DNA from 2 places in the Streptomyces sp. NPDC058326 genome. Region 1 is predicted to be linked to the other one. Evidence: predicted binding sites of a transcription regulator. Region 1 holds the regulator's gene; the other holds the start of a gene.
The links. The regulator HspR, encoded in region 1, represses chaperone genes until heat shock. The targets are predictions, from matches to a motif close to TTGAGNNNNNNNNNCTCAA.

Region 1 (6,128 bases):
GACGGCGGTCTTGCCGACGCCGGGCTCACCGATGAGGACCGGGTTGTTCTTGGTGCGGCGGGACAGCACCTGCACGACGCGCCGGATCTCGTGGTCCCGGCCGATGACCGGGTCCAGCTTGCCCTCGCGTGCGGCGGCCGTGAAGTCCGTGCCGAACTTCTCCAGCGCCTTGTACTGCCCCTCCGGGTCGGGTGTGGTCACCCGGCGTCCTCCCCTGCTCTTCTCGAAGGCGTCGAGCAGCTTCGCCGCGCTCGCGCCCTGCCGGTCGAGGATCTCACCGGCCCGGCCGCCCTTGGCCGCGATCGCGACGAGGAGGTGCTCGGTGGACAGGTAGTCGTCGCCGAGCTCCTTGGCCTGCCGGTCGGCGTCGGCGATGACCGCGAGGAAGTCGCGGCTGGGCTGCGGGGGCGCGACCGTGGATCCCGTGACGCTCGGCAGGGCGGCGGTCAGCCGCTCCGCTTCGGCGCGGACGACGGCCTGGTCGGCGTCGACGGCGGCGAGCAGGTCGGTGATGTTCTCGTTGTCCTGACCCATGAGCAGCGCGAGCAGAAGGTGGGCGGGGGTCAGGTCCGCGTGCCCCTCGGACACGGCGCGGCTGCTCGCCGCGTTGATCGCGTCCCGGCTCCGGTTGGTCAGTTCGGCGTCCACGTGCGGTGCTCCTCCTCGAACGTCGTGGGTCCTCTCCCTTTATGACCTCTCCAGAGTACACAAAGTTGAGTCCGTACGGCTCAAGGTGTCGGGCGGGGCTCCGCCCCGGGTAGTTTCCGGGCATGGCCACAGACCCCAGGAACCCCTCCGACTCGTACCTGAGCTTCTGGCGCGAGTACCACATGTGCACCCTGACCACCCCGCGCCCGGACGGCACCCCGCACGTCGTGGCGGTCGGGGTCACGTACGACCCCGAGCAGGGGTACGCGCGCGTGATCACCAACAAGCACAGCCGGAAGGTCGCCAACGTCCTGGCGGCGGGCGCGGACGGCGCGCGGGTCGCGGTCTGCCAGGTCGACAAGGGCCGCTGGGCCACCCTGGAGGGCGTCGCCCGTGTCCGTACGGAGGCGGAGGCCGTCGCGGACGCCGTCGCCCGCTACGCCGAGCGCTACGGACGCACGCCGAGCCCGAACCCGGACCGGGTCGTCATCGAGATCGCCCTCACACGGGCGATGGGCCGCGCCTGAGAAGCCGCGCGGGACGCAGGACGCGCCGCGCGCGGGCGCGCGGAGACGGCACAGCGGCGCCGTCGCGCCGGCGCGTGGACGCAGCACAGCGGCGCCATCGCGTTTCAGGTCCGCGATGGCGCCGCTGTGTGGGGGAAGTGCCTGAGCGATCTACAACGACGGGGGAACCGCTCAGGCACTGCGGGGGGTGGCGGTGATGGTCTCGGGTTCGATCAGCTGGTGGTCCCGCTGGTCGAGATTGACGAAGATCATGCCGTACCGGATGGCACAGCGGATGGGCTGTGGGGCGCCGCGGGGGCGACGGAGGCAGCGGTAGGCGCGGACGTCCTCGTCCTGCTCCCGTGCCACGACGATCGGCTCTCCGAAGAGGGTGACCTTCAGCGAGTCGCCACGGTGGGGGATGGCCGTGGACAGGTCGACGAAGTGCCATCCGGATCGGTAGGCCGAAGCCATCTCCCGGCGGAACCTGGGGTCGTCCGGCGGCACGGTCACGCGCCCGCGCCCTTGGGAGCGATCTCCCAGGACGGCTCGTAGGGGGCGGCGAGCACGTCCGTGGGTGCGCTCTCCCACGAGGGCTCACCCGGTCCCGCCAGTACGGAGTGCGCCGGGGTGCTCTCCCACGAGGGCTCGCCCGGACCCGCCACGGAATGCGCCGGGGTGCTCTCCCACGAGGGCTCGCCTACGGCGAGTGCGCCGAGAGCAGCCGCCGCAACGGCTATGGCGCTAAGTGCACGAACCATCCTGGTCATGGCCGATCTCCACCTCTTTTGATCACTACCTCCCCCCCGCGAGTAAGACGATGGCTCACGCACGCCCCCTTTCACCAGCCAAGCCGGGCATCATGTTCCTGTAATTCATGACCCTGAGGGGGGTGCAAATGAGGCGAGAATGCGACGAGTCCGGTCATAAGCACAGTCACGGTGAACTATGCGACGTGGGCAAGGAGCTGTACGCGAACGCTCTCCGCACCGGACGCATAGCCCGCTCCGCCACCGAAGACGCCCCTTGCCTGAGGGAACTCTCCCTCCTGCACCCCGACCCGGACGACAGCCAGTGGCTCCGTCCCGTGCCCCCCACGATCGCCCTCAGCCAGCTCGTGCACCCCATCGAGCAGGAGATACAGGCCCGCCGGCAGCACGCCATCGCACTCGCCGACGCTTTCGAGCCGTTCATGGCCATTCACACGCAGGATCGTTCCGGCGCCCAGGCCATCACGGTCCTCGAAGGCCTCAGCGTCATCAACGCCACGCTGGACCGCGTCATCAACGAGTGCACCGAGGAACTCCTCACCATCCAGCCCGGCAGCGGCCGCCGCCCCGAGACCCTCGAAGCCGCCCTGCGCCGCATGGAACCGCTGCTCGACCGCGGGGTCCGGATGCGCACGCTCTACCAGCACACCGCCCGGCACCACCCCGCCACCCTCGCCTACGTGGAACGGGTCGCCCCCTACGGACTCGAACTGCGCACCCTCGAGGAGATCGTCGACCGGCTGATCATCGTCGACCGCAAGGTCGCCTTCGTGCCCGCGCGCAGCGACCGCCAGGTCGCCCTCGAACTGCGCCACGAAGGCCTCGTCCAGTACCTCGTCGGCGTCTTCGACCAGTTCTGGCTGCACGGCGTGCCCTGGGAGGAGGAGATCCCCTACAGCCCGTCCGTGGACGGCGTCGGCGGCGTCCAGCGCTCCATCGCCAAGCTCCTCGTCGAGGGCCACGTCGACGAGGCCATCGCCCGCCGCCTCGGCATGAACGTCCGCACCTGCCGCGCCCACATCGCCAAACTCGCCGCCGCCCTCGGCAGCGGCAGCCGTGCCCAGCTCGGCTACCTCATCGCCCGGTCCGGCATCCTCGAAGGGGACACCCGGCCGGCGACGCACCCGACCGGCCTCGAACGGGACGAATGACCACCGTGTACGTACAGATCGACCTCGACGGGCCCGCGGGGACCCTCCGGGTCTCCGGGCACGAGCTGCCCACCGTGGAGCTCGTACGGGCCCCCGGGACCCGCCCCGACGCCCACACCCCCATCGGCACCCGCAAGGCCGCCCTGCTGGCGCTCACCGTGGACGGGGAGCCGGCCGGGCTCAAGGCCGCGCGCGGACGGCTCCTGCGGCGCTCCTACCGCGTCGACGTACGCACCGGCGGCGCCCGCTACCGGCTTGTGCCCTGCGACCACGACCAGAGCCGGCTCACCCGGAACGGGCGGCGGATCGGCATCCTGCTCTGCTCGGGCGACGGCCGGGTCATCGACACCTGGGAGCCCGGCGCGACTCCCCTCGACATCGCCCTCGGCAACACCCTGGCCGCGGCCTTCGGGACGGGCGCGGCGCCCTGGTACGAGACGGTCGGCGACATCGTGTCCGAGCTGATCCCCTGACACGCGTGAGGCCCCCTCCACTCTCGTGGAGGGGGCCTCGGGCCTCGCGGACGCCGTCCCGCGCGTCTACTCGCCGCGCTTGGGGCGCCACACCACGAGGGCGCTCGCCTGCTGCACGTCCTGGTACGGCACCAGATCGCGCCGGTACGAGGCGTGGACCTGGGCCTCGCGCTGACGCATCGCCGCCGCCGCGCCGTCGACCGCCGCCGACAGCTCGGCGATCCGGCTCTGCAGCGCCGCGACCTGGTTCTCCAGCTCGATGATGCGCTTGATCCCGGCCAGGTTGATGCCCTCGTCCTGCGACAGCTGCTGCACCTGACGGAGCAGCTCGATGTCACGGGCGGAGTAGCGGCGCCCCCGGCCCGCCGTGCGGTCCGGCGAGACCAGACCGAGACGGTCGTACTGCCGCAGGGTCTGCGGGTGCAGACCCGAGAGCTGGGCCGCCACCGAGATGACGTACACCGGCGACTCGTCGGTCAGTTCGTACGGATTGCGTCGGCGCCCGTCCACGGGTCACGCTCCCTTCGCGGCCTGGAACAGCTCCGCCCGGGGGTCCTCGGAGGCGGTCGCCTCACGGTAGGTCTCCAGGGCGTCACGTGCCTTGTCGTCCAGCTCCTTCGGCACCGCGACCTCGACCGTCACGAGGAGGTCGCCGCGGGTGCCGTCCTTGCGGACCGCGCCCTTGCCCCGGGCGCGCATGGTCCGGCCGTTCGGGGTGCCCGCGGGCAGCTTGAGGGTGACCGCGGGGCCGCCGAGGGTCGGCACCTTGATCTCGCCGCCGAGCGCCGCCTCCGTGAAGGAGACCGGCACCGTGACGGTGAGGTTGTCGTCCTTGCGGCCGAAGACCGGGTGGGTGTCGACGTGCACGACGACGTACAGGTCGCCGTTCTGCCCGCCGCGCTCGCCCGGCGCTCCCTTGCCGCGCAGCCGGATCTTCTGGTTGTCGCTCACGCCCGCCGGGATGCGGACCTGCATGGTGCGGGAGGACTTGGCCCGTCCGCTGCCCTTGCAGACCTCGCAGGGGTTCTCCGCGATCAGGCCGCGGCCCTTGCAGTCCACGCACGGGTCGGTGAGCGAGAAACCGCCGCCGCTGCCGCGCGAGACCTGTCCGGTGCCGACACAGGTCGGGCACACCCTGGGGGTGCCGTTCTTGTCGCCGGTGCCCGAGCACGCCGTGCACGGCTGCTGGCTCGACATCCGCAGCGGTACGGTCGCGCCCTCGATGGCCTCGGTGAAGCTGAGCGTCACCTCGGACTCGATGTCCTGACCGCGGCGCGGCTGGGTACGCGCGCCGCCGCCCGCCCCGCGGTTGAACAGGCCGCCGAAGACGTCCCCGATCCCGCCGCCGCCGAAGCCACCGGCTCCGCCGGGGCCGCCCTGCGCGCCGCCGAAGAGGTCGCCCAGGTCGAAGTTGAACGAGCCGGCTCCGGGGCCGCCGGCCCTGAAGCCGCCGTTCCCGAAGAGGGCGCGGGCCTCGTCGTACTCCTTGCGCTTCTTCGGGTCGCCGAGGATGTCGTTCGCCTCGGAGATCTCCTTGAAGCGCGCTTCCGCCTTGTTGTCGCCCTTGTTGGCGTCCGGGTGGTTCTCGCGGGCGAGTTTCCGGTACGCCTTCTTGATCTCGGCGTCGGTGGCGTCCTTGGGGACGCCGAGGACCTTGTAGTAGTCCTTCTCGACGAAGTCCTTCGTGCTCATCGACGTCCCTCCTTCCGGACTGCTCCGGTGTTCGTCACTGCTCCGGTGACCGCCGGCGCTCCGGCGGTCACCCCTGCTCCGACGATCGGCGCGTCACCCCTCGTCGGGGGCACCGCTCTCCTCGTCGGCCGACGTGCCGTCCTCCTTGGCCGGAGCCGCGCCCGGCTGGGGCTCGGCGACGGCCACGCGGGCGGGCCGGATGGTCCGCTCGCCGATCCGATACCCGGGCTGCAGGATCGCCACGCAGGTCGTCTCGGTGACGTCCGGCGCGTACGAGTGCATCAGGGCCTCGTGGATCGTCGGGTCGAAGGGCTCGCCCTCCTTGCCGAACTGCTGCAGACCCAGCTTGGCGACGACGGTCTCCAGCGATTCGGCCACCGACTTGAACCCGCCCACGAGCTCGCCGTGGTCCCGGGCCCTGCCGACGTCGTCGAGCACGGGAAGGAGCTCGGACAGGAGGCTCGCGACGGCGATCTCCTTGACCGTGACCCGGTCCCGCTCCACGCGGCGGCGGTAGTTCTGGTATTCGGCCTGGAGCCGCTGGAGGTCCGCGGTGCGCTCGTCGAGCGCGGAACGGACCTGGTCCAGCTGGGCGGTGAGGCCCGCGGTACCGGCCGACTTCTGGCTGCTTGCGTCCCCGGCCGGGGCCGTCGCGTCCTCCTGGGAGGACTCGACGGCCTCGGCGGCGTCGTCAGGGGTGGCGCCGGAGGGGACGTCGGGCTTCTCCTCGAAGCCCGGGGTCTCCTCGGTCACGCCTGACCACCCTTCTTGGGCTCGTCGTCGATGATCTCGGCGTCGACGACGTCGTCGTCGGCCTGTGCCTGGCCGGCACCGGCGTCACCGGCGGCCTGGGCGCCCTGGGCGTCGGCGTACAGCGCCTGGCCGAGC
Region 2 (6,128 bases), on a different contig from region 1:
CCAGGTCGGCCTCGTTCCGCTTGGGGATCACGACGGTCGTGATGCCCGCCCGGTGCGCGGCGAGCAGCTTCTGCTTCACTCCGCCGATCGGGAGGACCCGGCCGGTGAGGGAGACCTCGCCGGTCATGGCCACGTCCGTGCGGACCAGGCGCCCGCTCAGCAGGGAGGCCAGGGCGGTCGTCATGGTGACGCCCGCGCTCGGCCCGTCCTTGGGGACCGCGCCCGCCGGGAAGTGGATGTGCACGCCCCGGTCCTTGAGACCGGTGACGGGCAGCTCCAGTTCCGCGCCGTGCGAGCGGAGGAAGGAGAGCGCGATCTGCGCCGACTCCTTCATCACGTCGCCCAGCTGACCGGTGAGGGTAAGGCCCGCGGCGCCGGTCTCCGGGTCGGCGAGGGACGCCTCGACGAAGAGGACGTCACCGCCCGCGCCGGTCACGGCGAGACCGGTGGCGACGCCGGGCACCGCGGTGCGGCGCTCCGCCGGGTCCTGGGCCGACTCCGGCACGTGGTGCGGCCGTCCGATCAGCTCCCGCAGGTCGTCCGGGGTGACCGTGAACGGGAGCTCGCGGTCGCCCAGTTCGTGCTGGGCCGCGACCTTGCGGAGCAGCCGGGACAGCGCGCGCTCCAGGGTGCGGACGCCCGCCTCCCGGGTGTACTCGCCGGCCAGCTTGCGCAGGCTCGCGTCCTCCAGGGCGACCTCGCCGGGCTCGAGGCCGGCCCGCTCCAGCTGCCGGGGCAGCAGGTGGTCGCGGGCGATGACGATCTTCTCGTCCTCGGTGTAGCCGTCGAGCCTGACCAGCTCCATGCGGTCGAGGAGGGCCTCGGGGATGGCTTCGAGGACGTTGGCGGTGGCGAGGAAGACGACGTCGGAGAGGTCGAGTTCGACCTCCAGGTAGTGGTCGCGGAAGGTGTGGTTCTGTGCCGGGTCGAGGACTTCGAGGAGCGCCGCCGCGGGGTCGCCGCGGAAGTCGGAGCCGACCTTGTCGATCTCGTCGAGGAGGACCACCGGGTTCATGGACCCGGCCTCCTTGATGGCGCGGACGATACGTCCGGGCAGTGCGCCGACGTAGGTCCTGCGGTGGCCGCGGATCTCCGCCTCGTCCCGTACGCCGCCGAGGGCGACCCGGACGAACTCGCGTCCCATCGCGTGGGCGACGGACTCGCCGAGGGAGGTCTTGCCGACGCCGGGCGGGCCGACGAGGGCGAGGACGGCGCCGCCGCGGCGGCCGCCGACCACACCGAGGCCGCGCTCGGAGCGCCGCTTGCGCACGGCGAGGTACTCGGTGATGCGTTCCTTCACGTCGTCGAGGCCGGCGTGCTCGGCGTCGAGGACGGCGCGGGCGCCGCGGATGTCGTACCGGTCCTCCGTGCGCTCGTTCCAGGGGAGTTCGAGGACGGTGTCCAGCCAGGTGCGGATCCAGGAGCCCTCGGGGGACTGGTCGCTGGACCGCTCCAGCTTCTCGACCTCCTTGAGGGCGGCCTCCCTGACCTTCTCGGGCAGGTCTGCGGCCTCCACGCGGGCGCGGTAGTCGTCGGACTCGTCGCCCTCCGCCTCGCCGTTGAGGTCGCGGAGTTCCTTGCGGACGGCTTCGAGCTGGCGGCGGAGCAGGAATTCACGCTGCTGCTTGTCGACGCCTTCCTGAACGTCCTTGGCGATGGTCTCGGCGACGTCCTGCTCGGCGAGGTGCTCGCGGAGCTGGGCGGTGGCGAGCTTGAGGCGGGCGACGGGGTCGGCGGTCTCCAGGAGCGCGACCTTCTGCTCGACGCTGAGGAAGGGCGAGTAGCCGGAGTTGTCGGCGAGGGCGCCGACGCCGTCGATCTGCTGGACGCGGTCGACGACCTGCCAGGCGCCGCGCTTCTTGAGCCAGCTGGTGGCCAGCGCCTTGTACTCCTTGACCAGGTCGGTGACCTGACCGGGCAGCGGGTCGGGCAGGGTCTCCTCGACGGTGCTGCCCTCGACCCACAGGGCCGCGCCTGGCCCGGTCGTTCCGGCGCCGATGCGTACGCGGCCGAGGGCGCGGATCAGCGCGCCGGGGTCGCCGTCGGAGAGGCGGCCGACCTGCTCGACGGTGCCGAGGACGCCGGTCGCCGCGTAGGTGCCGTCGACCCGGGGGACGAGCAGGACCCTGGGCTTGCCGGTGCCGGACCGTGCGGCGGCCTGGGCGGCCTCGACGGCGGCCCGTACGTCGTTGTCGGAGAGGTCGAGGGGCACCACCATTCCGGGCAGCACGACCTCGTCGTCGAGCGGCAGTACGGGCAGAGTGAGCGGCACGGACGGCGTGGACGCAGAAGCCATGATCTCCCCTTCGGCAGTCAAGTTGAGTTATACGGACTCAATGCATGTGAGCCGGTGGATGTTCCCGGAGGCCTGTTCGCTCTGAGCGATCACCCCGCCCGACGGGCCGCTTCGAGGGATGTAATAGCTCAATGGATATAGCGTCTATTACTTCCGCCTGGGTTGCGGGCTGGACCGTCTCGCGGGGCACCCCGGCCGCCGTCACGGAACCCTGGGGATACCGGATCGACGTGGGCCTCCCCGGGCACGTCGTACGGCATGTCCTGCCCGCCCCCGACGCGGCCTCCGTCGGCGCGCTCTGCGCCCGGCTCACCGCCCCGTACAGCTGGCTCAAGGTCATGGCGGAGCCCGAGGACGTCGCGCCGTGGATCACCGAGGGGTGGACCGTTCCCGACGACCCGGGATTCATGATGGTCAAGCCGCTGGACCCGGGCGCCCGGCCCGCACCGCCGGAGGGGTACGCCAGGACCACCGAGGTCAGGGACGGCGTCATCCGGGTCCGCGTCCTCGCCCCCGACGGCACCCTCGCCGCGCGCGGCCAGATCGCCCCGACGGGCTCGACCGCCGTCGCCGACCAGATCGAGACCGACCCCGCGCACCGGCGGCGCGGCCTCGGCGCCAACGTCATGCGCACCCTGGAGGCGGCCGCCGCCCCGGCGGGCGCCGGGACCGGGGTGCTCTCCGCGACCACGGACGGCCTCGCGCTGTACGACTCGCTGGGCTGGCGCCACCGGGGGCCGCTCACCGGCATCGTCCGGGCGGAGAGCTGACCGCCTGGCCGCTCGCTTCCGGGCGCCCGGCTGCGCGGGGAGCCCCCGGCGGGGCATGCTCGGACCATGGTGCGAGGCGTACGGAAGACAAGGCGCGGGGCCCTGCTCGTCGCGGCGGCCCTGACCGCCGGGGCCCTCGGCGCGAGCGGCTGCGGACCGGAGACCCCGCCCGCGCCGGGCGGCCCGGCATCGGGCGTGAGCGTGCCGCCCGGGCCCGCCACCTCGGCCACGCCCCCTTCCCCGGCGACGCCGGCACCCAGGCCGACCCCGACCGGCCCGTCCACATCCCCGCCGGCGCCCACCGCACCCACCACCCCCACCGGTTCGACCCCACCCTCCGCGGAGCCGCGCGGGCAGGAGGTCCTCGTCGAGGTGGTCGTCAGCGGCGGTCTCGCCGGGGTCCGCAACCAGCTCGTCGTCCGCTACGACGGCACCTGGACCAGCCGCTCCGGCACCGAGCCGCCCCGCACCGGCCGGATGACCCCCGCCGAGGCCGCCGAACTGCGGGCGGCGCTCGAAGACCCCGCGTACGCGCGCGTGCCGACGCGTCCGACCGGTGCCCCGGTCCCCGACGGCTTCCAGTACTCCGTCACCCACCGCCACCGGCTCGTCGTCGCGGGCGACGGCGAGCGCCCGCCCGCCCTCCAGCGCGTCTTCGCCGCCCTCCCGGAGGGCGGCCCGCCCACCGGTCCGTGAGCGCGTGAACCGTCCGGCGCCCTCCCGGCGATAGAGAAGGCGTGAGACTGTCGCGCCCCACAGGGGGAGGCCCCTCCGGGGGCGACGAGGACGACTCCGCGCTGCTGCGCAAGGTCGCCAGGGGGGACACCGAGGCCCTCGCCGTCCTCTACGACCGGCACGCCGGCTGGCTGCACGCCCGGCTCGCCCGGCGCTGCCCCGACGAGGAGACCGTACGGGAGGTCCTCCAGGACACCTTCGTCACCGTCTGGCGCTCGGCCGGCGGCCACCGGGGCCGGGGCGAGGCCGGTGGCTGGCTCTGGGTGATCGCCGCCCGGCGCCTGGTGGACGCCCAGCGCGCCCGGGCCCGTACCGACCGCGCCACCGCCCACGCCGCCGCGCCCTCCGAGGCACCGGCCGCTGCCCCCTCCGCCGAGGACCGGGTCCTCGCGGGCCTGGAGTATGGGGAGGTGGGCGCCGCCCTCGACCGGATCTCGCCCGAGCTCGCCGAGGTCCTGCGGGCGACCGTCGTCGACGGCCTGACGACCCGTGAGACCGCCCGGCTCCTCGGCCTACCCGAGGGCACCGTCAAGACCCGCGCCCTGCGCGCCCGCCGCGAGCTGCGCGCCGCACTCGCGGCCGGGAACCCCGGGGGCCCGCACGCCTTGGGAGGCACCGCATGACAGCGTCCCGGCCCGACCACCGACCCGCACCCCGGCCCGGACAGCGGCCGCCCTGGCACGTCACCGACGCCCTGGCGCTGCGGTACGCGGAGGGCACCGCCGCCGAGACGGACGCCTGGTCCCTGGAGAAGCACGTCGAGACCTGCGCGGCCTGCGCGGGCCGCGTCTCGGCCGCCGTACGCGCCGGCGCCGCGGGCCCCGCCCTCGCGGCCGTCCGCGCCGAGCTCCTGTCCTCCCTCGGCCACCGGCCCGCCCCCGCGGCCGCCGCCGGGAACCCCCTCGGACGGTGGGCACGGCTCTGGTGGGCCGTCGGGCCCGCCCTCCGCGGGTCCTGGGTGGTGGCCCTCGTCCTCGTCGTCGGCGGGGCCTTCGGACTCGCCTACGGCGCCGGGTCGCGGGGGGCGGGAGGCCTGCTGCTCGCCGTCTCCCCCGTCCTTCCGCTCGCCGGTGTCGCCGTGTCCTACGGCCGGCACGCCGACCCCCTGTACGAGATCACGGCCGCCACCCCGTCGGGCGGGCTGCGGCTGCTGCTCACCCGTACCGCCGCCGTGCTCGGCGTGTGCGTACCGCTGCTGACCGCGGGCGGTGCGCTGCTGCCGCCGGTGGCCGGCCTTCCGGGGGCGGCCGCCTGGCTGCTTCCCGGTCTCGCGCTGACCCTGGCCACCCTCGCGCTCGGCTCGTTCGTCGGCTGCCGGGCGGCGGCCCTGACGCTCGGCGGCGGATGGCTGCTCGCCGTGACGGGGCCGCTCCTCGGCGGGCCCGACGCGGACCCGGGGGCGGGAGCCGCCGCGCTCGCCCCCTACTTCTCCGGCTCCGCCGTGCAAGGGGGGTGGGCCGCCGCCGCGCTCGCCTGTGCGGCCCTCCTCGTGCTGCGGCGCCGTTCCTTCGACCACCTGGAGCCCCGGTGAACCCCTCGCCCTCCGTCGCGGTGACCGGACTGACCGTCCGTCACCGCCGTACCATCGCCCTCGACCGCCTCGACCTGACCCTGGGGCCCGGCGTGCACGGCCTGCTCGGACCGAACGGAGCCGGGAAGACCTCCCTCATCCGGGTCCTCGCGACCGTCGCCGCGCCCTCCTCCGGCCGGGTGGAACTGCTCGGCGGGGACGCCACGAACCACCGTGACCGCACCGGGATCCGGCGCCGGCTCGGCTATCTGCCGCAGGAGTTCGGCTACTACCCGGCCTTCACGGTGCGGGAGTTCGTCGCCTATGTCGCCTGGCTCAAGGAGCTGCCCGCCGACCGGGTCCCGGCGGCGGTGGAGCGCGCGGTGCGGCGGGTCGGGCTCGCCGACCGGATCGACACGAAGATGAAGACGCTGTCGGGCGGCATGGTCCGGCGCGCCGGGATCGCCCAGGCCATCGTGAACGAGCCGGAGCTGCTGCTGCTCGACGAGCCGACGGCGGGCCTCGACCCGGAACAGCGGGTCGACTTCCGTGACCTGCTGCGGGAGTTGGGCACGGAGACGACGGTGGTGGTCTCCACACACCTGGTGGAGGACGTGGCCGCCGCGTGCGGCGAGGTCGCCCTCATCGAGGCGGGGCGGCTCGCCTTCCAGGGCACCACGGCCGAACTCACCGGACTCGGCGGGACGTCGGGCGGACCGGACGACTCCACGGCCCACGCCGTCGAACGCGGCTACACGGCCGCCCTGCGCGCCCACCGCACACGGGAGGACCACGCGAAGGGGGCGCTCCGATGACC

Region 2: the regulator HspR is predicted to act here: its motif matches at 2,319-2,337, upstream of lon (endopeptidase La).

Annotation. Positions count from the first base shown of each region.
Region 1 covers NZ_JBHVZO010000003.1:399,458-405,585, reverse strand. The annotation lists gene clpB (ATP-dependent chaperone ClpB) at 1-648, opposite strand, end outside; gene ACFVYX_RS07515 (pyridoxamine 5'-phosphate oxidase family protein) at 771-1,175, shown strand; gene ACFVYX_RS07510 ((2Fe-2S)-binding protein) at 1,347-1,667, opposite strand; gene ACFVYX_RS07505 (hypothetical protein) at 1,664-1,924, opposite strand; gene ACFVYX_RS07500 (helix-turn-helix transcriptional regulator) at 2,032-3,075, shown strand; gene ACFVYX_RS07495 (hypothetical protein) at 3,072-3,548, shown strand; gene ACFVYX_RS07490 (heat shock protein transcriptional repressor HspR) at 3,615-4,058, opposite strand; gene dnaJ (molecular chaperone DnaJ) at 4,062-5,240, opposite strand; gene grpE (nucleotide exchange factor GrpE) at 5,334-5,993, opposite strand; gene dnaK (molecular chaperone DnaK) at 5,990-6,128, opposite strand, start outside.
Region 2 covers NZ_JBHVZO010000007.1:250,096-256,223, forward strand. The annotation lists gene lon (endopeptidase La) at 1-2,296, opposite strand, end outside; gene ACFVYX_RS16395 (GNAT family N-acetyltransferase) at 2,428-3,066, shown strand; gene ACFVYX_RS16400 (hypothetical protein) at 3,133-3,762, shown strand; gene ACFVYX_RS16405 (RNA polymerase sigma factor) at 3,804-4,424, shown strand; gene ACFVYX_RS16410 (zf-HC2 domain-containing protein) at 4,421-5,332, shown strand; gene ACFVYX_RS16415 (ABC transporter ATP-binding protein) at 5,329-6,126, shown strand; gene ACFVYX_RS16420 (hypothetical protein) at 6,123-6,128, shown strand, end outside.